DNA from 4 places in the Paraburkholderia sp. SIMBA_027 genome. Region 4 is predicted to be linked to each of the others. Evidence: predicted binding sites of a transcription regulator. Region 4 holds the regulator's gene; each other region holds the start of a gene.
What was found. Region 4 encodes HrcA, which represses chaperone genes, less so after heat shock. Its sites were predicted from a motif close to TTAGCACTCNNNNNNNNNGAGTGCTAA; they were not measured.
Positions count from the first base shown of each region.

Region 1 (6,086 bases), 130 kb from region 4:
CTGAACGCAGCGCGGCGGATGGTCAGGCGCTGAGCAAATGCAGCGCGCCCGGCGCATCGGGCGATGGCGGCGCGATAAATGACTTTTCTGCGATTACTTTACGTTCGTGGGGGAAATTCATGTTGATCAACGACGCTCCCGTCCTGACCCGTCCGCTCTGGCAGACTGTCGATCCGCTCGCGCAATGTCGCCAGCAACTTCACAAGACGGCATTCGCGGCGCGCCATCCGCTCGCCGGGCATCCGCTCTTTTCGATCGAGGCGCTGACGAAAGTGGCCGAGTCGGCCTGCAAGCGCAAGGGCGATGTGTATGTCGACGCCGGTGATCTCACGCTGGCGGACAAGTGGGGAAGCACGCCCACGCCCAATATGACGATTCCGGAAATCATCGATCGAATCGAAACAGCAGGCGCGTGGCTCGTGATGAAGCACGTTGAAAAAGATCCGGCTTATAAAGCGCTCCTCGACGAGTATGAAGCGTTTGTGCGCGAGATTGCCGGGCCGGAGGGATCGAGGTTGTTGAGCAATGCGGAAATGCTGGTGTTCATTACTTCGCCGTGGCGCAAGACGCCTTTTCATTTCGATGCGGAAGTCAATTTCCTGGTGCAGATTCAAGGATCGAAGGATCTCTGGGTATGCGATCCCCTGGATCGCAGCGTCACCACGGAAGAGGAACTCGAACAATATTATTGTGGCGCGATGAATGCAGGGACTTATAAACCCCATGCCGAGGAGGTGGCGCGGCAATTCACGCTCCATCCGGGCGATGCCGTGCATATTCCCACACACGGTGCACACTGGGTCAAGAACCACGACAACGTGTCGATTTCGCTGAGTCTCAATATGGAATTTCCGCAGCGTTATGGCGACGCATACCGGGCCAATCACTACATGCGCAAACTGGGTTTGAAGCCGCGTGCGCCGGGTGGATCGGAATGGCTGGACCGCTCGAAAGCGGCCACCGTGTATGGCCTGCGCAATATCCGATCGCTGCTCAAGCGATAAGCGGTATGGGCATTCGCACGCGATGAAAACCGGGTGCGAATGCTTATCGATGTATCGACATATCGGCCGCGAATGACATCGCCAGGACTTTTGGCCGGGAAGATTGCCCGATGCTTCCTTAAGAATTCATCGAGCGATTCACGCGCTATGCAGCGGGTTGGCAGACGCCTTCGTGGTCGAGAAACTGCCGAAACTCCACAATATCGCCATTGCTCGTTTGCGATTGCGAATAGGCGAGCGCGGCCTCGGACGCCGCATTCAGGCTGGCTGCATCGGACAACATCGCACGGATCTGCGCGGCGTCGATCAGAAAGGCACAGCGTTCGCTGCCGGGCGGCAAGCCTTCCAGCGAATGACGCGAGCCGAACACCGGTTTGCCGGCCGCCAACGCCTCGACCACCTTGATTTTCAGTCCCGTTCCATCGACCGGCGCGATTACGATTTTCGCGCGCCGGTAAAGCGCGTCCAGATCGTCGACGAAACCGAGTAGCTGGATAGTGCCGATTGCCGATGCCTTTTCGACCACCTCGGGATTCATGCTGACCTCGCCGGCGATCGCGAGAGAAAAACGTTGCAGCAGGTCGCGCTGCTCGTTGATGAAGTGGAGTATGCCGTCCACGTTGAACGGATTGCGCGAGCCGATGAACAGCAGGTCGATATCGCGGCCAGCGTGGGGTGTTGCCGTAGTGCGATGGCTCGCGACGCTGTATTTCGGCAAAAAGAATACGGGCTTGTGCGGAAAGAACAACCGGAACATGCCGGCCTCCGTTCGCGCAATCGAGAGTAATGAAAGCGCGCTTTGCAGCAAGCCGGTTTCGCTGCGAAATTTTTCGGCGATTCTCCGGCTGGTGAGCGCGTGCCCGAAACGCTTGCTGAATTGCAGGAAGTCGATGTCGTGCGTTTCGATCACGCAGCACTCGGGATCGATGCCGTTGAGTTCGAGCAGGCCGTTGGCGTAGTTCACGATGAATAACGCGTCGGGATACTGCTTTCGGAGCCGATCGTAATTCGGCGTCAGAGTGGGCAGGTGCGCGCCGATCAGTTGCGGGATGAGGTTCGGAAACACGCCGCTCAGTTTCTTTTTGGCTTTGCCCCAATAGCGCAGCACGGGTGAACGTCGGTCAAGCACGAGTGCCACGCCTGGATACTGCTTGCTGAAGATCGCGCGCTCGGTGTCGCCCCAAGGACATTCGACATGGTTCGAATAGCTGTAGACGGTGACTTTGCAGCCGTAACTGATCAGCAGATTGAGCAGCGACGTCACGCGAACATGCGCGCCATTCCGGTTGTTGACGAAGGTGCCGTTGAAATACAGGATGAGTTTGCGATGCACGACATGGGCGAGGTCCGGAGCGGGCGTCGAAGCTTCCAGCATCATTTTCTTCCGACAATTCGAGTTCGATCGGCCACGGCCGGGCGACGAGGAGAGGGTGGGAGGGTGTCCGGCCTCAGCGTAGCGGCAGGGCAGGCGCGACACTGCTACCTACCGCACGAAATCCACTGCGCATATTCGGCCGCGGGCGAGCGGCCTCGCAGGCGCGCCATCGTCGGTGTTTACACCTGGTTTTTGGGGCGTAAGCGGCATTCTGCGCGCCGTGAACGTCTTTATGTCATTGATTTTCTTGAGTTTGGCGGGTGCGCGCCCGCCCATGTTGCATCCCGCATCCGCCCCCCTTCTTGAATTTGTCACTACCCGTCCATATAATTAGCACTCACCGCATGAGAGTGCTAACAACGCTCGGTGTACACATATCTCTGGCTGGCACCTTCGCCAACCAGGTTTTCTTGAGTCTCTTCAAGTCCCAATCAAGAGAGAGGATCTATCCATGAACCTTCGTCCTTTGCATGATCGCGTGATCGTCAAGCGCCTGGATCAAGAAACCAAGACCGCTTCGGGCATCGTGATCCCGGACGCAGCGGCAGAAAAGCCGGATCAAGGTGAAGTCCTGGCCACGGGCCCGGGCAAGCGCGACGACAAGGGCTCCCTGATCGCGCTCGACGTCAAGGTCGGCGATCGCGTCCTGTTCGGCAAGTACGCTGGCCAGACCGTCAAGGTCGATGGCAACGAACTGCTCGTGATGCGCGAAGAAGACATCATGGCCGTGGTGCAGAAGTAAGCTCAGCCCACCGCTCATTCATCAAGAATTCAAGGAGTTAGAAGATGGCAGCTAAAGACGTCGTGTTCGGCGATTCCGCCCGTTCCAAGATGGTTGAAGGCGTGAACATTCTCGCCAACGCAGTGAAGGTCACGCTGGGTCCGAAGGGCCGCAACGTCGTCCTCGAGCGCTCGTTCGGCGGCCCGACGGTCACCAAGGACGGTGTCTCGGTCGCGAAGGAAATCGAGCTGAAGGACAAGCTCCAGAACATGGGCGCGCAAATGGTCAAGGAAGTGGCTTCCAAGACCAGCGACAACGCAGGCGACGGCACGACGACGGCAACCGTCCTCGCGCAATCGATCGTTCGCGAAGGCATGAAGTACGTCGCATCGGGCATGAACCCGATGGACCTGAAGCGCGGTATCGACAAGGCTGTTGCAGCCGCGATCGAAGAACTGCGCAAGATCAGCAAGCCCTGCACGACCAACAAGGAAATCGCGCAAGTCGGCTCGATCTCGGCGAACAGCGATTCGTCGATCGGCGACCGTATCGCTGAAGCGATGGACAAGGTCGGCAAGGAAGGCGTCATCACCGTCGAAGACGGCAAGTCGCTGCAAGACGAACTCGAAGTCGTCGAAGGTATGCAGTTCGACCGCGGCTACCTGTCGCCGTACTTCATCAACAACCCGGACAAGCAAGTCGCCGTTCTGGACAACCCGTTTGTCCTGCTGTTCGACAAGAAGATCTCGAACATCCGCGATCTGCTGCCGATCCTGGAACAAGTCGCGAAGGCTGGCCGTCCGCTGCTGATCATCGCTGAAGACGTCGAAGGCGAAGCGCTGGCTACGCTGGTCGTCAACAACATCCGTGGCATCCTGAAGACCGTCGCCGTCAAGGCTCCGGGCTTCGGCGACCGCCGCAAGGCCATGCTGGAAGACATCGCGATCCTGACCGGCGGTCAAGTCGTCGCGGAAGAAACCGGCCTGACGCTCGAAAAGGCAACGCTGAACGAACTCGGTCAAGCGAAGCGCATCGAAGTGGGCAAGGAAAACACGACGATCATCGACGGTGCAGGCGAAGCCGCAAGCATCGAAGCGCGCGTCAAGCAAATCCGCACGCAGATCGAAGAAGCGACGTCGGACTACGACCGTGAAAAGCTGCAAGAGCGCGTTGCCAAGCTGGCAGGCGGCGTGGCAGTGATCAAGGTTGGCGCTGCGACCGAAGTCGAAATGAAGGAAAAGAAGGCGCGCGTGGAAGACGCGCTGCACGCAACCCGCGCTGCCGTTGAAGAAGGCATCGTCCCGGGCGGCGGCGTTGCGCTGATCCGTGCTCGCGTTGCTGTGACGGGCCTGAAGGGCGTCAACGCAGACCAGGATGCAGGTATCAAGATCGTCCTGCGCGCGATGGAAGAGCCGCTGCGCCAGATCGTCACGAACGGTGGCGAAGAAGCGTCGGTCGTCGTGGCAGCGGTTGCTCAAGGTTCGGGCAACTACGGCTACAACGCAGCAACGGGCGAGTACGTCGACATGGTCGAAGCCGGTGTCGTCGACCCGACGAAGGTTACGCGCACGGCGCTGCAAAATGCAGCTTCGGTCGCCGGCCTGCTCCTGACGACGGACGCAGCAGTGGTCGAAGTCGCGAAGGAAGATGCACCGATGCCCGGCGGCATGCCCGGCGGCATGGGCGGCATGGGCATGGACATGTAAGTTCGGCGGGTCGAAAGACCGCCGCGATTTACATCGACGTGCCGATGGAAATGCGCCTCGCGGCGTGTTTCCATCGTCCGCAAAAGAAAAAACCCGCAGCGATGCGGGTTTTTTTACGTCCAGCGTTTTTGTCTCGCGCAGGAGCCGGAGCTGCTGCGCGGGTCGATCCGCGTAGGTCGGTTACGCCTCGCCTTCCTCGTCCGGCGTTTCGGCGTCGTTGCTGCGCGCCCAGAAGAAGCGGTCCGGCACCCACGCGCCCATGCCCGGGCGGAACGCGCCCTGCACGGTCTGATAGAGATACTCCTGCGCCTCGCGCACGGCCTCGGGCGGCTCCTGCCCGTTGGCGAGCAGGGCGGCGATGGCTGCGCCGAGCGTGTCGGTCACGCCCATCACCGGATTGTTCGCGCGGTCCCAGAAGTCCTGACGCAACTGGCCTTCCTCGCTGTAGAGCGTGTTCACCACGCGGTGCGAGCCGGTTTCCATCGCGAGGATGTACTCGCAGCCCGTCGCGAGCAGATGCGAGATCACGGCGTCGATGCTGGGCGCTTCGGCGTCGCCGTCCGGCTGCGCGAGCGCGAGCAGGACCGAGACGTCGGCGACCAGCAGCGTGGTTTGCGGCACGAGCAGGTCGGCGACCACTTCGCGCAGTTCGTCGGCGGCGAGCACATGTTCGTCGTCGAGCGTGAAGTCGGGCGCGAGCACGAGCGGCACCTCGTCATAATCGGCGACGACTTCGGCGATCGCGCTCACCACTTCCGCGCGCGTGCCGGCGCCGATCTTGAACGCCGCGACGGGCATGTCCTCGAGCAGCATGCGCGCCTGGCTCGCGACGGTTTCGGGATCGAGGCCGGTGACTTCGTCGCAGCCGGCGGAATCGCGCACGGTGTAACCCGTCAACGCGGTGACACCGTGGCAGCCCATGCTGGCGAGCGTGAGCAGATCGGCTTGCAGGCCGCCGCCGCTGGTCGGATCGGAGAGGCCGAAGGTAAGGACGATGGGAGGGGTGTCGCTGGGCATGAACGTGACGAGAAAGGTTGGCTCGCTGCAAATGCAAGGCGGTTGCGGCGACCGGCGAAACGCCGGTTTGCCGCTGTCCGTTCAATTATGCCGCCTGGCGGCGCTCACAGGGGCCGGATGAGCCGTCTCGCGCAAGGGAATTTCGCATGGCCGCCGCACAGCGCGCAGTTGGCGCGCACGCGAGGCGCGCGGCGTCACGGTTGCTAGGCATAAAAACGGCAACACGGTACCATCATGGCTCTTGTTTCCTGGCAGGTTTCCCC
Region 1 is NZ_JAWRWY010000009.1:328,026-334,111, forward strand. Features, by position in the region: gene SB764_RS19220 (cupin-like domain-containing protein) at 1-33, shown strand, start outside; gene SB764_RS19225 (cupin-like domain-containing protein) at 120-1,004, shown strand; gene SB764_RS19230 (glycosyltransferase) at 1,150-2,382, opposite strand; gene SB764_RS19235 (co-chaperone GroES) at 2,831-3,121, shown strand; gene groL (chaperonin GroEL) at 3,166-4,806, shown strand; gene SB764_RS19245 (hydroxymethylpyrimidine/phosphomethylpyrimidine kinase) at 4,987-5,823, opposite strand.
Region 1: the regulator HrcA is predicted to act here: its motif matches at 2,710-2,736, upstream of SB764_RS19235 (co-chaperone GroES).

Region 2 (6,086 bases), on a different contig from region 4:
CAAGATCGTGTTCGGTCAGTCGAAGGAAGAAGTGAAGGCGCTCGCCGTGAACGGCACGCGCATGATCCGCGAGCACGCCGACGCCCGCCCGCAGACGCACTGGACCTACCAGTATTCTCCGGAAACGTTCAGCATGGCCGAGCTCACGTTCGCCCGCGAAGTCTGCGACGCCGTCGCCCAGACGTGGCGCCCGACGCGCGATCACAAGATGATCGTGAATCTCCCGGCGACCGTCGAAGCCGCGATGCCCAACGTCTACGCTGACCAGATCGAGTGGATGGACCGCAACCTCGCGTATCGCGACAGCATCGTGCTCTCCGTGCATCCGCATAACGACCGCGGCACCGCCGTGGCCGCCGCCGAAATGGCCGTGCTCGCCGGCGCGGACCGCGTCGAAGGCTGTCTCTTCGGCAACGGCGAACGCACCGGCAACGTCGATCTCGTCACGCTCGCGATGAATCTCTACACGCAGGGCATCGATCCGGGCCTCGATTTTTCGGACATCGACGCCGTGCGCCGTGTGGTCGAGCGCTGCAATCAATTGCCCGTGCATCCGCGCCATCCGTACGCGGGCGACCTCGTGTTCACGGCGTTTTCGGGTTCGCATCAAGACGCGATCCGCAAGGGTTTCGCGCTTCAGCAGCCCGACGCCATCTGGGAAGTGCCCTATTTGCCGATCGATCCCGCCGATCTCGGCCGCAGCTACGACGCGGTGATCCGCGTGAACAGCCAGTCGGGCAAGGGCGGCGCGACGTATCTGCTCGAACGCGGCATGGGCTTCACGCCGCCGCGCCGCGTCCAGATCGAATTCAGCCACGCCGTGCAAAAGGTCACGGACGCCTCCGGCGTGGAAATCACCGGCGAGGCGATCTGCTCGCTGTTCGAACGCGAATATTTCGAGACGAAGGGGCCGGCAACGATGGTCGGCGCAGGCCGCGCACGCTTCGAAGGCCGCGACGTCGCGATTGCCGCGGCAGCGCAGATCGACGAAGCGCATGCGCAAGCCGTCGCGGCAGCGTTCTCCGATGTTGCGGAAGAAAGCGTGGAGATCACGTCGTTTGAAACTGCGCGCACCGCACAAGGCGGCACGGCGGTGTTCGTCGGCGCCCGGGTGGGCGGTCAGGCGCTGCGCCACGGCGTGGGCGTCGCCGACGATGCGGCGCAGGCTGTACTCGCCGCGGTGATCAGCGCCATCAACCGCGCAACGTGGCAGACGGTCGACCGTCGCGTCGCGGCCTGATCGGGCCACGAAACGATCCGGAAGCGATCAATAGTTGGAAAGTTAGCAGCAGAAAAGCAGCAAACCTGGAGGCGGCGCCGTTGAGCGCCGGCGGCAAAACGGGCCGCTGGCGTGCGCCCGAAACGCCCTAGCAGGCGGATCGGCGAGTGGACTTACCGGATCTCACTCGATCGCGCAACGCGTCGCCTGCCACGCGAGCAGACGCCAGTGGCCATCCTCCTGCGTCTGGATCGCCGTGTAGGCAATCGGAAACAGCAGCGCGCCGTTGTTCGCTTCCATCTCGATCAGCACGCGCCCCGACACCACGCAGGTCTCGTTGCCCACCGGCAGCACGTCCTGCGACTGGATCTCGATCTGACGGTAGCGCCGGCGTCCCGCCGTGATTGCATCGATGAACTGCTGCTTGGTCTCGCGCTTGCCGTTCGTGTGAACGAAAAAGACATTGTCGGACAGCAGTTGATCCAGCGACGAGCCGTCGCCGTCCACCATCGCGCGAAACCGCTCGCGCTCCAGTCCGCGAATCGCTTCGATTACTTTTGCCGCCATTACCCGGGCCCCTTGCGCACGAGCCCGCGCCACGCGCGCCGGTTCGCACAGAAGATGTACGCATGCGTGTCGCTGAAATTTATACCAGGTTTGGACGCATGGATACTTGCGATCAAAAGGATCGGCCCCATATGCGCGTCAGAAAGGGCCGTCACGCTGCGCGATTGCTTCCTGCTTCCGCAGACGGCGTTGTGTGACGCGCCGCACGCTCAAGCCTGGCTAGCCCTGCGCCGCAATGTCGCATCGCAGCACTTTCGGCGTATTCTGATGTCTTTCAGATATCTGCCGTGAACAGAATTCGGGCGCGGCTGCCCGTGCGAGCCAGTACGAGCCCGTGCGAAACAATCGCGGAACAGCGTCTGCGAGGCCCGATTTTTGAGTCCGTCAGCGCCGCTTATTCAGTTTTTCATCCAGCCCCAAATTCTCTGCCGCGCCGGCTTTGCGCGGCGTCATCGTTCTAGAGTTATCCCTCGGTTCGCGGGTGTGCGCGCGCCGCATCGGGCTGGAAACCCCGTCCCGTCTGCCTCCCGTGATTTTGTTGAAACCTATCGAAACAACTATTTCGATAGAGAACACGGAACCATGAAGCCCCTACCGACTCCAAGTATTAGCACTCGCTGATTCAGAGTGCTAACATCCAACGTGGAGTCGCAGTCTGACTTTTGCAAGATTCCTGAGGAGTTCGCTACGTGAGCAACGCAATGGCAATGACCCTTCCGGGTACGCTGAACACCAAGCCGGCCAAGGCCGCGGGTTCGGGTGCCCTGGCGCTCGCGAACGCTTCCCTGCTGCCCGGCCAACTGGGCAACATCGACGCCTACATCCAGGCCGTAAACCGGATCCCGATGTTGACGCCGCAAGAGGAGCGTCAATTCGCGACTGAATTTCGCGAGCAAAACAATCTGGAGTCCGCGCGCCGCATGGTGCTGTCGCACCTGCGCCTCGTGGTCTCGATCGCCCGTAATTACCTCGGCTATGGTCTGCCGCACGCCGACCTGATCCAGGAAGGCAATATCGGTCTGATGAAGGCCGTGAAGCGCTTTGACCCCGAGCAGAACGTACGCCTCGTGTCGTACGCCATGCACTGGATCAAGGCCGAAATCCACGAATACATCCTGCGCAACTGGCGCATGGTGAAGGTCGCCACCACCAAGGCGCAGCGCAAGCTGTTCTTCAACCTGCGCAGCCACAAGCAGGGCCTGCAGTCGTTCACGCCGGAGGAAATCGAAGGCCTGGCGCAGGAACTGAATGTGAAGCGCGAGGAAGTCGTGGAGATGGAAACGCGCTTGTCGGGTGCCGACATCGCGCTGGAAAGCCAGAACGACGACGGCGAGGAATCCTTCGCGCCGATCGCCTGGCTCGCCGACTCGCACAGCGAGCCGACCGCCGTGATGGCCGCGCGCGACCGCGATCGTCTGCAGTCGGACGGCATCGCCAGCGCGCTGGAAGCGCTCGACCCGCGCAGCCGCCGCATCATCGAAGCGCGCTGGCTGAATGTGGCCGACGACGGTTCGGGCGGTTCGACGCTGCACGAACTCGCCGACGAGTTCGGCGTATCGGCCGAGCGGATCCGCCAGATCGAATCCAGCGCAATGAAGAAGATGCGCACGGCGCTCGCCGCCTACGCCTGACGCGCGTATCAAGCTGCGCCGCTCGCCCCGCGAGCGTGACGCCGACAGCCCCGCCCCTGCCAGGTGCGGGGCTTTTTCTTTTCCGGCGCCAGAAATAAGTACACGTTCACGCCGTCTCTGAGCGTTCCCTCGTAAGATGAATTCGCATGCCGCGCAGTCTTGATCTGATGCACGGTTGCAAACATCAGAACGCGACCTCAAAAAATTGATTTCGAACAAATCGGATCGCATTACTGATCGGTGAGGCAGGCGCTCGCGGCTTCTTGTCACGGTGTCCTGATGACCCCACTCCTAGAATCCTTGTACACAACATGTACACCAATCCGGGTTGCGTGCAGGCCTGGCCAGGAAACAAGTTTTAGGGGCAACAGTCATCGTCATGATCTTCACTTCCGGCCAGTCAGCGCGCACGCGACCGCTTCTGCGCGCACGCATTCTCCAGTGGGCGCGCGGCCCGACCTTCGCCCGCGACATCGTTCTCGTTCTCGCCGTCAAGCTCGTGCTGCTGATGGCGCTGAAGTACGCCTTCTTCAATCATCCGCAGGCCGAAAACATGAACATGCCGCCTGCGGAAGTTGCCCAGGCCATTCTCTCCGTACCGGTGTCGGCCGGCACGAACCCGCAACAAGGGAACCACCATGCCCATTAGCGAAACCGTCGATCTCTCGCGGCTGCAGTTCGCGGTCACCGCGCTCTACCACTTTCTGTTCGTGCCGCTCACGCTCGGGCTCTCGTGGCTGCTCGTCATCATGGAATCCGTCTACGTGATGACCGGCAAGACCATCTACAAGGACATGACGCAGTTCTGGGGCAAGCTCTTCGCGATCAACTTCGTGATGGGCGTCACCACCGGCCTGACGATGGAATTCCAGTTCGGCACCAACTGGTCCTACTACTCGCACTACGTGGGCGACATCTTCGGCGTGCCGCTCGCCGTCGAAGGGCTCGCGGCCTTCTTCCTCGAATCGACCTTCGTCGGCCTGTTCTTCTTCGGCTGGAACCGCATGTCGAAGGGCGGCCACCTGCTCACCACTTTCTTCGTCGCGCTCGGCTCGAATCTCTCGGCGCTGTGGATCCTGGTCGCCAACGGCTGGATGCAGAATCCGGTCGGCGCCGAATTCAACTACGAAACCATGCGCATGGAGCTGTCGAGCCTGTTCCAGGTGATCTTCAATCCGGTCGCACAGGTGAAGTTCGTGCACACCGTTTCGGCGGGCTATGTGACGGCGTCGATGTTCGTGCTTGGCATCTCGTCGTGGTATTTGCTCCGCCGCCGCGACGTCGATTTCGCGCTGCGCTCGTTCGCGATCGCCGCCGGTTTCGGCCTCGCCTCGACGCTCTGCGTGATCGTGCTCGGCGACGAGTCGGGCTATCGCACCGGCGAAGTGCAGCAGGTGAAGCTCGCCGCCATCGAAGCCGAATGGGATACCGCGCCGGCGCCCGCGCCCTTCACGCTCTTCGGCATTCCTAATCAGAAAGAAGAGCGCACCGATTACGCGATCCAGATTCCGTACCTGATGGGCATCATCGCCACGCGTTCGATCGACGAGCCCGTGATCGGTCTGAAGGATCTGATGGGCCGCGCCGAAGTGCGCATCCAGAACGGCATGCTCGCCTATGCCGCGCTGCAAAAACTCAAGGAAGGCAACGCCGATAACGCCACGCGCGACGTGTTCGAAGCGCACAAGGGCGATCTCGGCTACGGCCTGCTCGTGAAACAGTTCGCGCCCAATGTGGTCGACGCCTCGCCCGCGCAGATCAAGGCCGCCGCGAAGCACTCGATTCCGCCCGTCGCGCCGGTGTTCTGGTCGTTCCGCGTGATGGTCGGGCTCGGCATGCTGTTCCTGCTGACCTTCGTGCTCGCGTTCTGGTTTTGCGCGCAACGCTCGCTGCTCCAGGACAACCGCCGCTGGTTCCTGCGCTGGGCCGTCTGGGCGATTCCGCTGCCGTGGCTCGCCGCCGAATTCGGCTGGATCGTCGCCGAACTCGGCCGGCAGCCGTGGACCATCGCCGAAGTGCTGCCGACGCATCTCTCCGCGTCGAGTCTCGCGCCCGGCGACGTGTGGCTGAGCCTCGCGGGCTTCGTGGTGTTCTACACGGCGCTTTTCATCATCGAGATCACGCTGATGTTCAAGTACGCGCGCCTCGGGCCGTCCTCGCTGCAGACGGGACGCTATTTCCACGAGCAGGGCGCGGCGGCCGTGGCGAGCGGCAACCGCGTCGCCTGACGCCCCCTGGCCTCCGGACCCACATCAGGAAACACACCATGGACTACGCAACCCTCAAAGTGATCTGGTGGGTGCTGATCGGCGTGCTGCTGATCGGCTTCTCGCTCACCGACGGCTTCGACATGGGCGCAGCCGTCCTGCTGCCCTTCATCGGCAAAACCGACGCGGAGCGCCGCGTCGTCATCAACACGGTCGGCGCGACGTGGGAAGGCAACCAGGTCTGGCTCATCACCGCGGGCGGCGCGATGTTCGCCGCCTGGCCGCTCGTCTACGCGGCGTCGTTCTCGGGCTTCTACTTCGCGATGCTGCTGGTGCTCTTCGCGCTGTTCTTCCGGCCCGTGGGCTTCGACTATCGCGGCAAGCGCGACAACCCGAAGTGGCGCGGTGCGTGGGACTGGGCGCTCTTTATCGGCGGCTTCGTGCCCGCGCTGGTGTTCGGCG
Region 2 is NZ_JAWRWY010000006.1:36,947-43,032, forward strand. Features, by position in the region: gene leuA (2-isopropylmalate synthase) at 1-1,240, shown strand, start outside; gene SB764_RS12795 (nuclear transport factor 2 family protein) at 1,403-1,786, opposite strand; gene rpoH (RNA polymerase sigma factor RpoH) at 2,488-3,417, shown strand; gene cydP (cytochrome oxidase putative small subunit CydP) at 3,797-4,066, shown strand; gene SB764_RS12810 (cytochrome ubiquinol oxidase subunit I) at 4,056-5,645, shown strand; gene cydB (cytochrome d ubiquinol oxidase subunit II) at 5,684-6,086, shown strand, end outside.
Region 2: the regulator HrcA is predicted to act here: its motif matches at 2,394-2,420, upstream of rpoH (RNA polymerase sigma factor RpoH).

Region 3 (6,086 bases), on a different contig from region 4:
GCTGTTCGTGTTGCCGATCCTCAACGCAAAGCTCGGCACGGATATGTTCTGGGTCGTGGCGCTCGCGGCGGTCATTCCCATCGGCTTTCTAGCGCTCGTGAAGTACGAACCGACCGAGCACGATATCGACGATGAGACGGTGCTCGCGCGCGATCACGCGGAGCATGCCGAGCACGCGTAAGCACGTGCCGGGGCTAATGGAGCGCTCTGATAGCGTTCAGGTGCTCACGCGCACCCGAGCCGCGATTGTCGTTGCCGAAGTTGATTGCGTCGTCATCACGCACAAGCGTATCGATCGCCGCCATAGCGCCTGGATTTGCCGCTATCGCAGCCACGCCGTCGCGGCGATCACATTAAAAACCGATCGATGATTCAACAACCATAACGTTATTCGAATTGCTTGGTTAAGCGCGGCGCGATGGGCGGGTAACCTCCTGAGCGTCGGCTGCACGAAAGCCGCAGGCGTATTGACGAATTGAATGACTCAGGTAAGCGAACGGAGTGGTGTATGTCGCAGGGAACAGCCGCAGCAGACCGCTGGTCGGGGCGGCCGAAACAATACGGCGCGAAGCAGCAAAGCCCGGCGCGCCGCTATGGCGGTATCGCAGCAGTCCTGCTGCTGCACGTCGTGCTGATCTGGGCGCTGCTCAACGGTCTCGCCACGAAGGTGGTGCAGATCGTCCAGAAGCCGGTGGAGACGCGCATCATCATGCCGGTCAAGCCGCCGACGCCCGCGCCCACGCCGCCCGCGCAACCGGTCGTCAAGCAGCCGCCGCCGAAGATCAAGCGTCCGCCGCCGTTCGTGCCGCCGCCCGAGGTGCACGTGGCCGCACCGCCCGCGCCGACCATCGAGCATCAGGCCGCGCCTGCGCCGACGGCGGTGATTCCGGCGCCCACGCCGCCCGCGCCGGTCGCGCCGCCCGCACCGCCCAAACCGGTGAGTCATGAAGCGGGCGTGGTGTGTCCGAACTCGGACAAGGTGCGCGCCAGCATGACGTATCCGGAGGAAGCGCAGGAGAACAACATCACGGGCGACGTGCTGATTTCGTTCGTGGTCGATCCGCAAGGTCACGTGACCGACGAGAAAGTCGAAAAGTCGGCGGACCCGTTGCTCGATCGCGCGGCGTTCAATGCGGTCAAGCGGTTCAACTGCATTTCGCAAGGTCAGCCGGTGCGCGTGCAGGTGCCGTTCTCGTTCAATCTGAACTGAATTTACGGTGGGCTGGCGAGAAAGATTCAGGCGCGTTCAAGACGATCGCGCCACGCCGGCCTCCGCTGTCTTTAATGTTGGAGTCCTGATGAACAAGCAATCGAAGTTTGCCGCGCGTGCGGCCCTGTCCGTCGTCGCCGTGGCGGCGGCGATTCCCGTCACCGCGTGGGCGCAGGCCGCCGGCGTGGAGACCGCGAACCCCTATGGCCTCGACGCGCTGTGGAAGAACGGCGACTTCGTCGCGCGTTTCGTGCTGCTCGTGCTGGTCGCCATGTCGATGGGTAGCTGGTACATCATGGTCACCAAGTTCGTCGAACAGGCGCGCGCCAATCGCCGCGCGAAGTCGGCGGATCAGCAGCTCTGGGAAGCGCCGTCGCTCGCGGCAGGCGCGGCGCAACTCGACGAACGCTCGCCGTTTCGCTTCATCGCCGAAACCGGCATCGACGCCGCCGAGCATCACGACGAAGTTCTGCTCGAAGAGGTGGATCGCAATACGTGGATTCAGGTGAGCATCGACCGCTCGATCAACAACGTCGGCAATCGCCTGCAGGACGGTCTCGCGTTTCTCGCGACGGTCGGTTCGACCGCGCCGTTCGTCGGCCTGTTCGGCACCGTGTGGGGCATTTATCACGCGCTCACGGCGATCGGCATCGCGGGTCAGGCCTCGATCGACAAAGTGGCGGGTCCGGTGGGCGAGGCGCTCATCATGACCGCCATCGGCCTCGCGGTCGCCGTGCCGGCCGTGCTCGGCTACAACTTCCTCGTGCGCCGCAACAAGTCGCTGATGGAGCGCGTGCGCACGTTCGGCGCGCAACTGCATACGGTGCTGCTGTCGGGCCGCAAGCGCAACGTGCGCGCCGTCGCCAACGCGGGCTGAGCGCGCGAAGAGAGTCATCATGGCCATGAACGTAGCTCAGGACGGCGGCGAAGACGAGGTGATCGCCACCATCAACACGACGCCGCTCGTCGACGTCATGCTGGTCCTGCTGATCATCTTTCTCATCACGATTCCGGTGGTCACGCATACGGTGCCCGTGCAATTGCCGAAGGAAACCGTGAGTCCGCTGCAGACTAAACCGGACGCGATTGAAATTGCCGTCGACAAGGACGGCAACGTGTTCTGGAACGAGCGGCGTATCGATTCGCCCACGCTGCTCGCGCAACTGAAGACGGTCTCGCAGCGCGATCCGCAGCCCGAAGTGCATGTGCGCGGCGATCAGTCCACGCGCTACGAGTTCATCGGCCGCGTGGTGACCGATTGCGAGCGCGCGGGTATCACGAAGGTGTCGTTCATCACGCAGCCGCCCGCGCGCGGCGGTTGAGCGCGAGCGAAGGAAACAGATATGGGAATGCAGGTGAACCAGGGTTCCGGCGACGAACCGGACGTGATGGTGGACATCAACACCACGCCGCTGATCGACGTGATGCTCGTGCTGTTGATCATGCTGATCATCACGATTCCGATCCAGATGCACTCGGTGAAAATGAATCTGCCCGTGGGCGATCCGCCGCCGCCCGCCGCGCCGCCGCCGGTCGTGCAGGTGGATATCGATGCAAGCGGCGCGCTCGCCTGGAATGGCGCGCATCTTCAGGATCACGCCGATCTCGAACGACATATGGCCGACGTGGCGGCGCAAGCCGATCAATCGGAGATTCATCTGCTGCCGGATAAAGCCGCGCCGTATCGCGCCGTGGCCGAAGTGCTGGCGGCCGCGCAGCGCGAAGGCGCGACAAAGATCGGCTTGATTGGAAACGAGCAATACATGCAGTAAAACTGGGGATGGCCCTCGTTCGATCCGAACGAGAGGACTTCGTTAAAGCGAACGGTGCGCCGTTCGCTTTTTTTCGCGCCTTCGATTCGTCTTCGATTCAACACACGCATCGCCATATCGATTGCAGGATTCGCGCGATATCGAATTGCCAATCCATTATTGGAGCGCGGCGAAAGCGTTTTCTATACTCGGTTCTCCATCAGCACTCGCATTGAACGAGTGCCAGCCCATCGCTGATAACGTTAAAGGACTACGCCCATGAGCCTGCGCCCATTGCACGATCGCGTGATCGTCAAGCGACTCGATCAGGAAACCAAAACCGCATCGGGCATCGTGATTCCCGATAGCGCCGCCGAAAAGCCGGACCAGGGCGAAGTGCTTGCCGTCGGTCCGGGCCGGCGCGACAACGACGGGCGCCGCATCGCGCCCGATCTCAACGTGGGCGACCGCGTGCTGTTCGGCAAATACGCCGGTCAGACCGTGAAAGTCGACGGCAACGAACTGCTCGTGCTGCGCGAAGAAGACATCGTCGCAGTCGTTCAATCCTGAGGGAAGCATCGATCATGGCAGCGAAAGACATCGTATTCGGCGACATCGCCCGTAGCAAACTCATCGAAGGCGTGAACATTCTCGCCGACGCCGTGAAGGTCACGCTCGGTCCCAAGGGACGCAACGTCGTGCTCGAACGCAGCTTCGGCTCGCCCGTCGTGACGAAGGACGGCGTGTCGGTGGCGAAGGAAGTGGAACTCGCGGACAAGGTGCAGAACATCGGCGCGCAGATCGTCAAGGAAGTCGCGTCGAAAACCAGCGACGCCGCCGGCGACGGCACCACGACGGCCACCGTGCTGGCGCAGGCGATCGTGCGCGAAGGGCAGAAATACGTGGCGGCCGGTCTCAATCCGCTCGATCTGAAACGCGGCATCGACAAGGCCGTGAGCGCCGCGATCGAGGAGCTGAAGAAGATCAGCAAGCCGACCACCACGAGCAAGGAAATCGCGCAGGTCGCGACCATCTCGGCCAACGGCGAAGAGTCGATCGGCCAGCGCATTGCGGAAGCGCTCGATCGCGTCGGCAAGGAAGGCGTGATCACGGTGGAAGACGGCAAGTCGCTCGACGACGAACTCGACGTGGTCGAAGGTCTGCAATTCGATCGCGGCTATCTTTCGCCGTACTTCATCAACAACGCCGACAAGCAGATTGCCGAACTCGACAATCCGTTCATTCTCCTGCATGACAAGAAGATTTCGAATATCCGCGATCTGCTGCCGGTGCTCGAACAGGTCGCGAAGGCCGGGCGTCCGCTGCTGCTGATCGCGGAAGATATCGAGGGCGAGGCGCTCGCGACGCTCGTCGTCAACAATATTCGCGGCGTGCTCAAGACGGTCGCGGTGAAGGCGCCGGGTTTCGGCGACCGCCGCAAGGCGCTGCTCGAAGATATCGCGATCCTCACGGGCGGTCAGGTGATCGCCGAGGAAACCGGCTTGGGTCTCGACAAGGCCACGCTTGCCGAACTCGGTCAGGCCAAGCGCGTGGAGATCGGCAAGGAAAATACGACGGTGATCGATGGCGCGGGCGAAGCGGCGGCGATCGAAGCCCGCGTGAAGCAGATTCGCGTGCAGATCGAAGAAGCGACTTCCGATTACGATCGCGAGAAGTTGCAGGAACGCGTGGCGAAACTCGCGGGCGGCGTGGCCGTGATCAAGGTGGGCGGCGCGACCGAAATCGAAGTGAAGGAAAAGAAGGATCGCGTGGACGACGCGCTGCACGCGACGCGCGCGGCGGTGGAAGAGGGCATTGTGCCGGGCGGCGGCGTGGCGCTGATTCGCGTGCGCCAGGCGATTCTCAATCTGCAGGGCAACAACCCCGATCAGACCGCCGGCGTGAAGATCGTGCTGCGCGCGCTCGAAGAACCGCTGCGCCAGATCGTGACCAATGCGGGCGAGGAGGCGAGCGTGGTGGCGGCGCGCGTGGCGGAGGGCTCGGGCAATTTCGGTTACGACGCGGCCACGGGCCAGTATGGCGATCTTGTCGAAAAGGGCGTGCTCGATCCGACCAAGGTCACGCGCACGGCGCTGCAAAACGCGGCGTCCGTGGCCGGGCTGCTGCTGACGACCGATGCGACCGTGCACGAAGCGCCCAAGGCGGCGTCCGCGCCTGCGCCGGGCGGCGTGCCTGGCGGCGGCGATCTGGGCTTCTGACCGGCAGCCACGCACGCGATATTCGCGCGTATAGCAATGAAAGAGCCACGGCATTTGTCGTGGCCTTTTCTATTGTGGCGCGATGCGGACACTCATAGGTTCGCGCCCTTGTATGCGTTAGCAGCGGCTTTATGACTCGACTGGATAAACGTATCGGATTTGCTTCGTTGTCAGGTGCAGCAGGCGCATTTAGATTGGCCTCTATCGGCAAGTTACATGCGCCTTTCAAACTCACTCAGACAACTATCACGGGGTACTCCTATGCCGTTCCTGTCTCGCGCCGCGCACGCCTTGCGCCGCGCGTTCGCGCCTTCTCTTTCCGTGGCGCTCGCCGCCGGCACGCTGGCCGCGACGCAACCGGCACGCGCCGAGGGCACGATTCGCGTCGCCGAGCAGTTCGGCGTGGTGTATCTGATGCTCAACGTCGCGCGCGATCAGCACTTCATCGAGCAGGAAGGGCACAAGGCCGGCGTCGACATCAAGGTCGACTGGGTGCGCCTCTCGGGCGGCGCGGCCGTCAACGATGCGCTGCTCTCGGGCGCGGTGGATATCGCGGGCGCGGGCGTCGGCCCGCTGCTGACCGTCTGGGACCGCACGCACGGCCGCCAGAACGTGAAGGGCGTGGCCTCGCTCGGCAACCTGCCGTACTACCTCGTGAGCACCGATCCGAACGTCAAGACCGTGGCCGACTTCACCGACAAGGATCGCATTGCGGTGCCCGCCGTGGGCGTTTCCGTGCAGTCGCGCGTGCTGCAATACGCGGCGGCGAAGCAGTGGGGCGACAAGCAGTTCGAGCGGCTCGACAAGCTCACGCAGGCCATTCCGCATCCGGATGCAGCCGCCGCGCTGATCGCGAACAGCAACGTCATCACGGCGCATTTCGGCAATCCGCCGTTCCAGCAGCAG
Region 3 is NZ_JAWRWY010000004.1:272,071-278,156, reverse strand. Features, by position in the region: gene SB764_RS09305 (MFS transporter) at 1-181, shown strand, start outside; gene SB764_RS09300 (hypothetical protein) at 198-371, shown strand; gene SB764_RS09295 (energy transducer TonB) at 509-1,210, shown strand; gene SB764_RS09290 (MotA/TolQ/ExbB proton channel family protein) at 1,299-2,087, shown strand; gene SB764_RS09285 (ExbD/TolR family protein) at 2,107-2,532, shown strand; gene SB764_RS09280 (ExbD/TolR family protein) at 2,554-2,982, shown strand; gene groES (co-chaperone GroES) at 3,241-3,531, shown strand; gene groL (chaperonin GroEL) at 3,546-5,180, shown strand; gene SB764_RS09265 (ABC transporter substrate-binding protein) at 5,442-6,086, shown strand, end outside.
Region 3: the regulator HrcA is predicted to act here: its motif matches at 3,182-3,208, upstream of groES (co-chaperone GroES).

Region 4 (6,086 bases):
CGCACGACGCCCGCGTCGGCGCGCGCGCCGAGCGTGAGCGCGAGGGCGTCGATGAGAATCGACTTGCCGGCGCCCGTCTCGCCGGAGAACACGGAAAAACCGCTGTCGAATTCGAGGTCGAGCGCGGCGACGATCACGAAGTCGCGTATCGAAAGGTGGCGGAGCATGGCGTCTTGGGTCGGGCTGGCGTGCCGTTTATACAGGGTTGTGGCGGGTTTGGGCGCGCTTAGTCCTGCGGGTCGTCCTGCAGCGACGGATGCTCGTTCCAGTGCAGCTTCTTGCGCAGCGTACGGTAGTAGCTATAGCCGACCGGATGCAGGAAGGGCACGGTATGGCGCGAGCGGCGCACCTCGATGACGTCGTTCAGTTCGACGGCCGTGAACGACTGCATGTCGAAATTCACGTTGACGTCGCGGCCCGCGACGATCTGGATGCTCACCTTGCAGTCGTCGGGCAGCACGATCGGGCGGTTCGAGAGCGCGTGCGGCGCGATCGGCACGAGCACGATGCCCTGTAGCTGCGGATGCAGAATCGGCCCTTGCGACGAGAGCGCGTAAGCCGTGGAGCCCGTGGGCGTGGCGACGATCAGGCCGTCCGAGCGCTGGTTGTACATGAAGCGGCCGTCCACGTGCACGCGCAGCTCGGCCATGCCGGAGAAGCCGCTGCGGTTCACCACCACGTCGTTGAACGCGAGCGCCTGATAGATTGGAGCGCCGTCGCGCGTGATGCGCGATTCGAGCAGCGAGCGCTCCTCGCGCTCGAAGCTGCCCGCGAGCAGTTGCGGCACGATCTCCTGCATGTCGGAGAACGGAATGTCGGTGATAAAGCCGAGCCGCCCATGGTTGATGCCGATGAGCGGCGTGCGGTAGGGCGCGAGCTGGCGGCCGATGCCGAGCATCGTGCCGTCGCCGCCGAGCACCACGGCCACGTCCGCGCGCGCGCCGATTTCGGCGGGCTGGAGCGACGGATAGCCGGTGGCGCCGATTTCCTGGGCGGTCTGCGCTTCGAACACGACGTCGAAGCCGCGTTGCGAAATGGTCTGGGCGAGCGCCATCAGCGGCTCGCCGATGCCTTGGGTGTTGCTGCGCCCGACGAGCGCAACCGTCTTGAACTGGCTCTCAATCTTCTGGATCTGCATGCCGCAATTACACCATAGTCAGGTCCCGAAAAGGAACCTGTGAGCCAATACGGGCGGGGCGGCGGCCGAAAAAACGCCGCCTCGCGGGCGATGCGCCCGCGGGTGCTTTTCCCGCGCAACGCGGCGCCTTTCTCCCAAAAGCCGGTGACGCGCCGATGACAGCGACCCATTTCGGGGGCTACGCCGCGTAGCGGGTTCCGCCAGCCGGCGGCCCGCTGCCGGCTCGGCCCGCCGCCCGCGCGCCCGCGTGCGTACTCGCCCCGAACCCGGCATTAGGCTAAAATTTTCAGTCATGTTAGATCCCCGCGCACAAACCCTCCTCAAGACGCTGATCGAGCGCTACATCGCCGAAGGTCAGCCGGTTGGCTCGCGCACGCTGTCGCGATTCTCCGGGCTGGAGCTGAGCCCGGCGACCATCCGCAACGTGATGTCGGACCTGGAGGAGCTGGGGCTCGTGTCCAGTCCGCACACCTCGGCGGGGCGCGTGCCCACGCCGCGCGGCTACCGCCTGTTCGTCGACACCATGCTCACCGTCGAGCCGTCCGGCGACGAGGACGCGCTCACGCGCGCGGTGAAAACCACGCTGCGCCCCGGCGAGCCGCAGAAGGTGGTGGCGGCCGCGGCCAGCGTGCTCTCGAATCTCTCGCAGTTCGCCGGCGTGGTGCTCACGCCGCGCCGCAGCCACGTGTTCAAGCAGATCGAGTTCATGCGCCTGTCGGACAAGCGCATCCTGCTGATTATCGTGACGCCCGAAGGCGACGTGCAGAACCGCATCATGGCGACGCAGCGCGACTTCGCGCCTTCCGAGCTGATCGAAGCCTCCAATTACATCAACGCGCATTTCGCGGGCCTCTCGTTCGACGAGGTGCGCCGCCGCCTGCGCGAGGAAATCGACGCGCTGCGCGGCGACATGACCACGCTCATGCACGCCGCCGTGACCGCGAGCACCGAGGAGTCGGACACCGGCGAGACCGTGCTGATCTCGGGCGAGCGCAACCTGCTCGAAGTGGCCGACCTGTCCTCGGACATGGCGCGCCTGCGCAAGCTGTTCGACGTGTTCGACCAGAAGACCAGCCTGCTGCAACTGCTGGACGTCTCCAGCCACGCGCAGGGCGTGCAGATCTTCATTGGCGGCGAGTCGCAACTCGTGCCGATCGAGGAAATGAGCGTGGTGACCGCGCCGTACGAAGTGAACGGCAAGATCGTGGGCACGCTGGGCGTGATTGGCCCGACGCGCATGGCCTACAACCGCGTGATTCCGATCGTGGACATCACCGCGCGGCTGCTCTCGCTCACGCTCAGCCAGAACTGAGCGGCTTGCCGGCCATGATCGGCGAAAGCGGCGCGCCGCGCCATTAGCCGAATGGCTAACGTTGCGGCGCAAACTGCGCTGCGTTGCCTGACGTACGCCGCCGCACACGCGCGGCCCGCCCGCCGCCTGGCTGACCCGAAGCCGCCCGCTATAATGATCCCTTGTGCAACCGTTGCTGCGCTGCTCGCGCGGCGTCCCTGATCGCCTATGCGTTTCGACCTCGAGCGGCCCCTGCAATCCGCTGTCGCGCATCGTGTTGCGGTGCTGCTGATCAATCTCGGCACGCCCGACGCGCCCACGCCGCGCGCCGTGCGCCGCTATCTCGCGCAGTTTCTCTCCGACCCGCGCGTGGTCGAGATTCCCGCGCCCATCTGGCAGGTCATTCTGCGCGCGCTGATTTTGCCGCTGCGCGGGCGCTCGTCGGCGAAAAAGTACGCCGCCGTGTGGACGCCCGAGGGCTCGCCGCTGCGCGTGCACACGCAAAAGCAGACCGACGCGCTGCGCCATCTGCTGCAAATCAACGACTACACGGTGCTGGTCGATTACGCGATGCGCTACGGCACGCCCGACATCCCGGCGATGCTCAATCAGCTCAAGCTCGCGGGCGCCGAACGCATCCTGCTCGTGCCAATGTATCCGCAGTATTCGGCCTCGACCACGGCCACGGCCTTCGACGCCGCGTTTGCTGCACTGCGGCGCATGCGCAATCAGCCCGAGATCCGCACGCTGCGCGGCTATCACGACCATCCGGCTTATATCGCCGCGCTGGCCGCGCAGGTGCATCAATACTGGAACGCGCACGGCAAACCCGATTTCGCGGCCGGGGATCGTCTCGTGCTGAGCTTTCATGGCGTGCCGAGCCGCACGCTCGATCTCGGCGACCCGTACCACGAGCAGTGTCAGCAGACGGCGTCGCTGCTCATGCACGCGCTGGAACTCACGTCGGTCGAGTGCCGCGTCACGTTCCAGTCGCGCTTCGGGCGCGCGCAGTGGCTGCAGCCGTACACGGCGCCCACGCTCAAGGAGCTGGGGCAGGCGGGCGTGCGGCGTGCGGACGTATTCTGTCCGGGTTTCACGGCCGATTGCCTGGAAACCATCGAGGAAATCGGCATGGAAGTCCGCGACGAATTCCTGCACGGCGGCGGCAAGGAGTTCCACCGTATTCCGTGCCTGAACGACTCGCGCGCGTGGATCGCGGCGCTCGGCGAGATCGTGGCGCAAAACCTGCAAGGCTGGCCTGTGCAGGCGGCGAGCGCCGGCGTGCACGCTGCGGGCGCGGTGGCGTGAAGCTGCTGCGCCGAGCGCGTTTCGCTTAATCAGGACGCAACGTATGAACTACAAAATTTCGACGGAGCCGGGCGCGCGACTGCGCATCGACAAGTGGCTCTGGTCCGCGCGCTTTTTCAAGACGCGCTCGCTGGCTACCGATGCGGTCGGCAAAGGCCGCGTGCGCATTGGCGGCGAAGCGGTGAAGGCGTCGAAGGAAGTGCGCGTGGGCGATCGCGTGGAATTCGAAATCGATCACGTGGTCTGGGAAGTGGATGTGCTGGGAATCTGCGAGGTGCGCGGCCCGGCCAGCGTGGCGCAGACGCTTTACGCGGAAACCGAAGCCGGGCGCGCCCGGCGCGCGGCCGAGCAGGAACGGCGCCGGCTCTTTCGCGAACCGGCGGCCGTATTGCAGGGCAGACCGACCAAGCGGGACCGCCGCACTATCGACAAACTTTCGCGTGAGGATTGAAGAGGGCTTCCATCGTGGCGTGGACGCCGCCGTATTCGGTGGTGTTCTCGTTCACGACGCCGGACATGCAGATGGTGGTGGTTCCGGCGATGAGTACCAGAGCGACCACCGATATGGCAAAGGTCAGTTTCACGGTACTCCCCAAGGGATCGCGCCAAAACGGCCAGGTGAACCCGGTTTCGGGTTCAATCGGTGCGGTGCCGCGCTCAGGGTATACGTGTGATTGAGCAGCACCTGTTCCTGAGTGTAGGTCAGGTGGGCGGCGCACTCAATTTCAATCTTTCCGCACTGCGGTAATGATTGTAACGGGCAGTTTCGGCGGTTTGACCGTTGTATAAAAAACCGCTGGAAAGCCCTTGAAACAAGCGATCCGGCACCCATGTGCTGTCGCAATGTACGAAGCATCTGTCGCGCCGGCACAACGGCTGCCGGGGCGGCGGAACAGACGGTCCGCACGGGCCGGTGCTTCGTGTCCCTTTTTACTATTCAACGACGTTCAGCGACATGGAAAACACGCAAGAGAACCCGACGAGCCAGAACCCCACGCCCGCGGACGACGCGTCCCAGGCCGCCGCACAGCCGCAGGCCGACGCCGGCCAGGTGGAGCAAGGCGGCGCGGACGCCGCGCTTGCCGAGGCGCAAGCGAAGGTGGCCGAGCTGCAGGACGCCTTCATCCGCGCCAAGGCTGAGACGGAAAACGTCCGCCGCCGTGCGCAGGAAGACGTCGCCAAGGCTCACAAGTTCGCCATCGAAAACTTCGCCGAGCACCTGCTGCCGGTGGTCGACAGCCTCGAAGCCGCGCTCGCGCACGGCTCGGATGACCTCGCGAAGGTCAACGAAGGCGTCGAGCTCACGCTCAAGCAGCTGAGCGGCGCGCTGGAAAAGGGCAAGGTCCTCGCGATCAACCCGGTCGGCGAGAAGTTCGATCCGCACCGCCATCAGGCTATCTCGATGGTGCCGTCGGAGCAGGAAGCCAACACCGTCGTCAGCGTGCTGCAAAAGGGCTATGTGATCGCCGACCGCGTGCTGCGTCCGGCGCTCGTCACGGTGTCGCAGCCGAAGTAAGCGGTGTAAATGGCGCGCACCGCCGGGCGTCGGCAGTCAGACTGAAGACGCAGCGTCGCGCTGCCGTCATCCGCTGTAGCGCAGTCGTGCTTTCCGGCGGCCTCACGGTCGTTTCGTAAGGCTTTAGAAAGCGAAGGTGGCGCTTTTTCCAAAACATCGCGAAAATGCGTCGCCGATTGAAAAAAATTAACGGACGCATAGCCCAAACCCCTTGAAAAGCGCCAACGCGGCACTTATTTGGGCAGCAGTTCCGAATTGAAGTGGACGCCAGCCGCGATCACGCGGATTGCAACCTTGTTGAAACCGCGTCGAAAACCGCGCAAAGCGGCGTCCGCGCAGCGATCAAAATTGGAGATTTGACAAAAATGGGCAAAATTATTGGTATTGACCTCGGCACCACGAACTCGTGCGTGGCGCTGATGGAAGGCAATCAGGTCAAGGTGATCGAGAACTCCGAAGGCGCCCGTACGACGCCGTCGATCATCGCCTACATGGACGACAACGAAGTCCTGGTCGGCGCGCCGGCCAAGCGCCAGTCGGTCACGAACCCGCGCAACACGCTTTACGCGGTCAAGCGCCTGATCGGCCGCCGCTTCGACGAGAAGGAAGTGCAGAAGGACATCAACCTGATGCCCTACAAGATCGTCAAGCACGACAACGGCGACGCCTGGGTCGAAGCGCATGGTCAGAACCTCGCGCCGTCGCAGGTTTCCGCAGAAGTGCTGCGCAAGATGAAGAAGACCGCTGAAGACTACCTCGGCGAGCCGGTCACCGAAGCCGTGATCACGGTTCCCGCGTACTTCAACGACAGCCAGCGTCAAGCCACCAAGGAC
Region 4 is NZ_JAWRWY010000009.1:198,341-204,426, forward strand. Features, by position in the region: gene recN (DNA repair protein RecN) at 1-167, opposite strand, end outside; gene SB764_RS18690 (NAD kinase) at 227-1,138, opposite strand; gene hrcA (heat-inducible transcriptional repressor HrcA) at 1,431-2,450, shown strand; gene hemH (ferrochelatase) at 2,658-3,737, shown strand; gene SB764_RS18705 (RNA-binding S4 domain-containing protein) at 3,781-4,188, shown strand; gene SB764_RS18710 (hypothetical protein) at 4,160-4,321, opposite strand; gene grpE (nucleotide exchange factor GrpE) at 4,693-5,253, shown strand; gene dnaK (molecular chaperone DnaK) at 5,619-6,086, shown strand, end outside.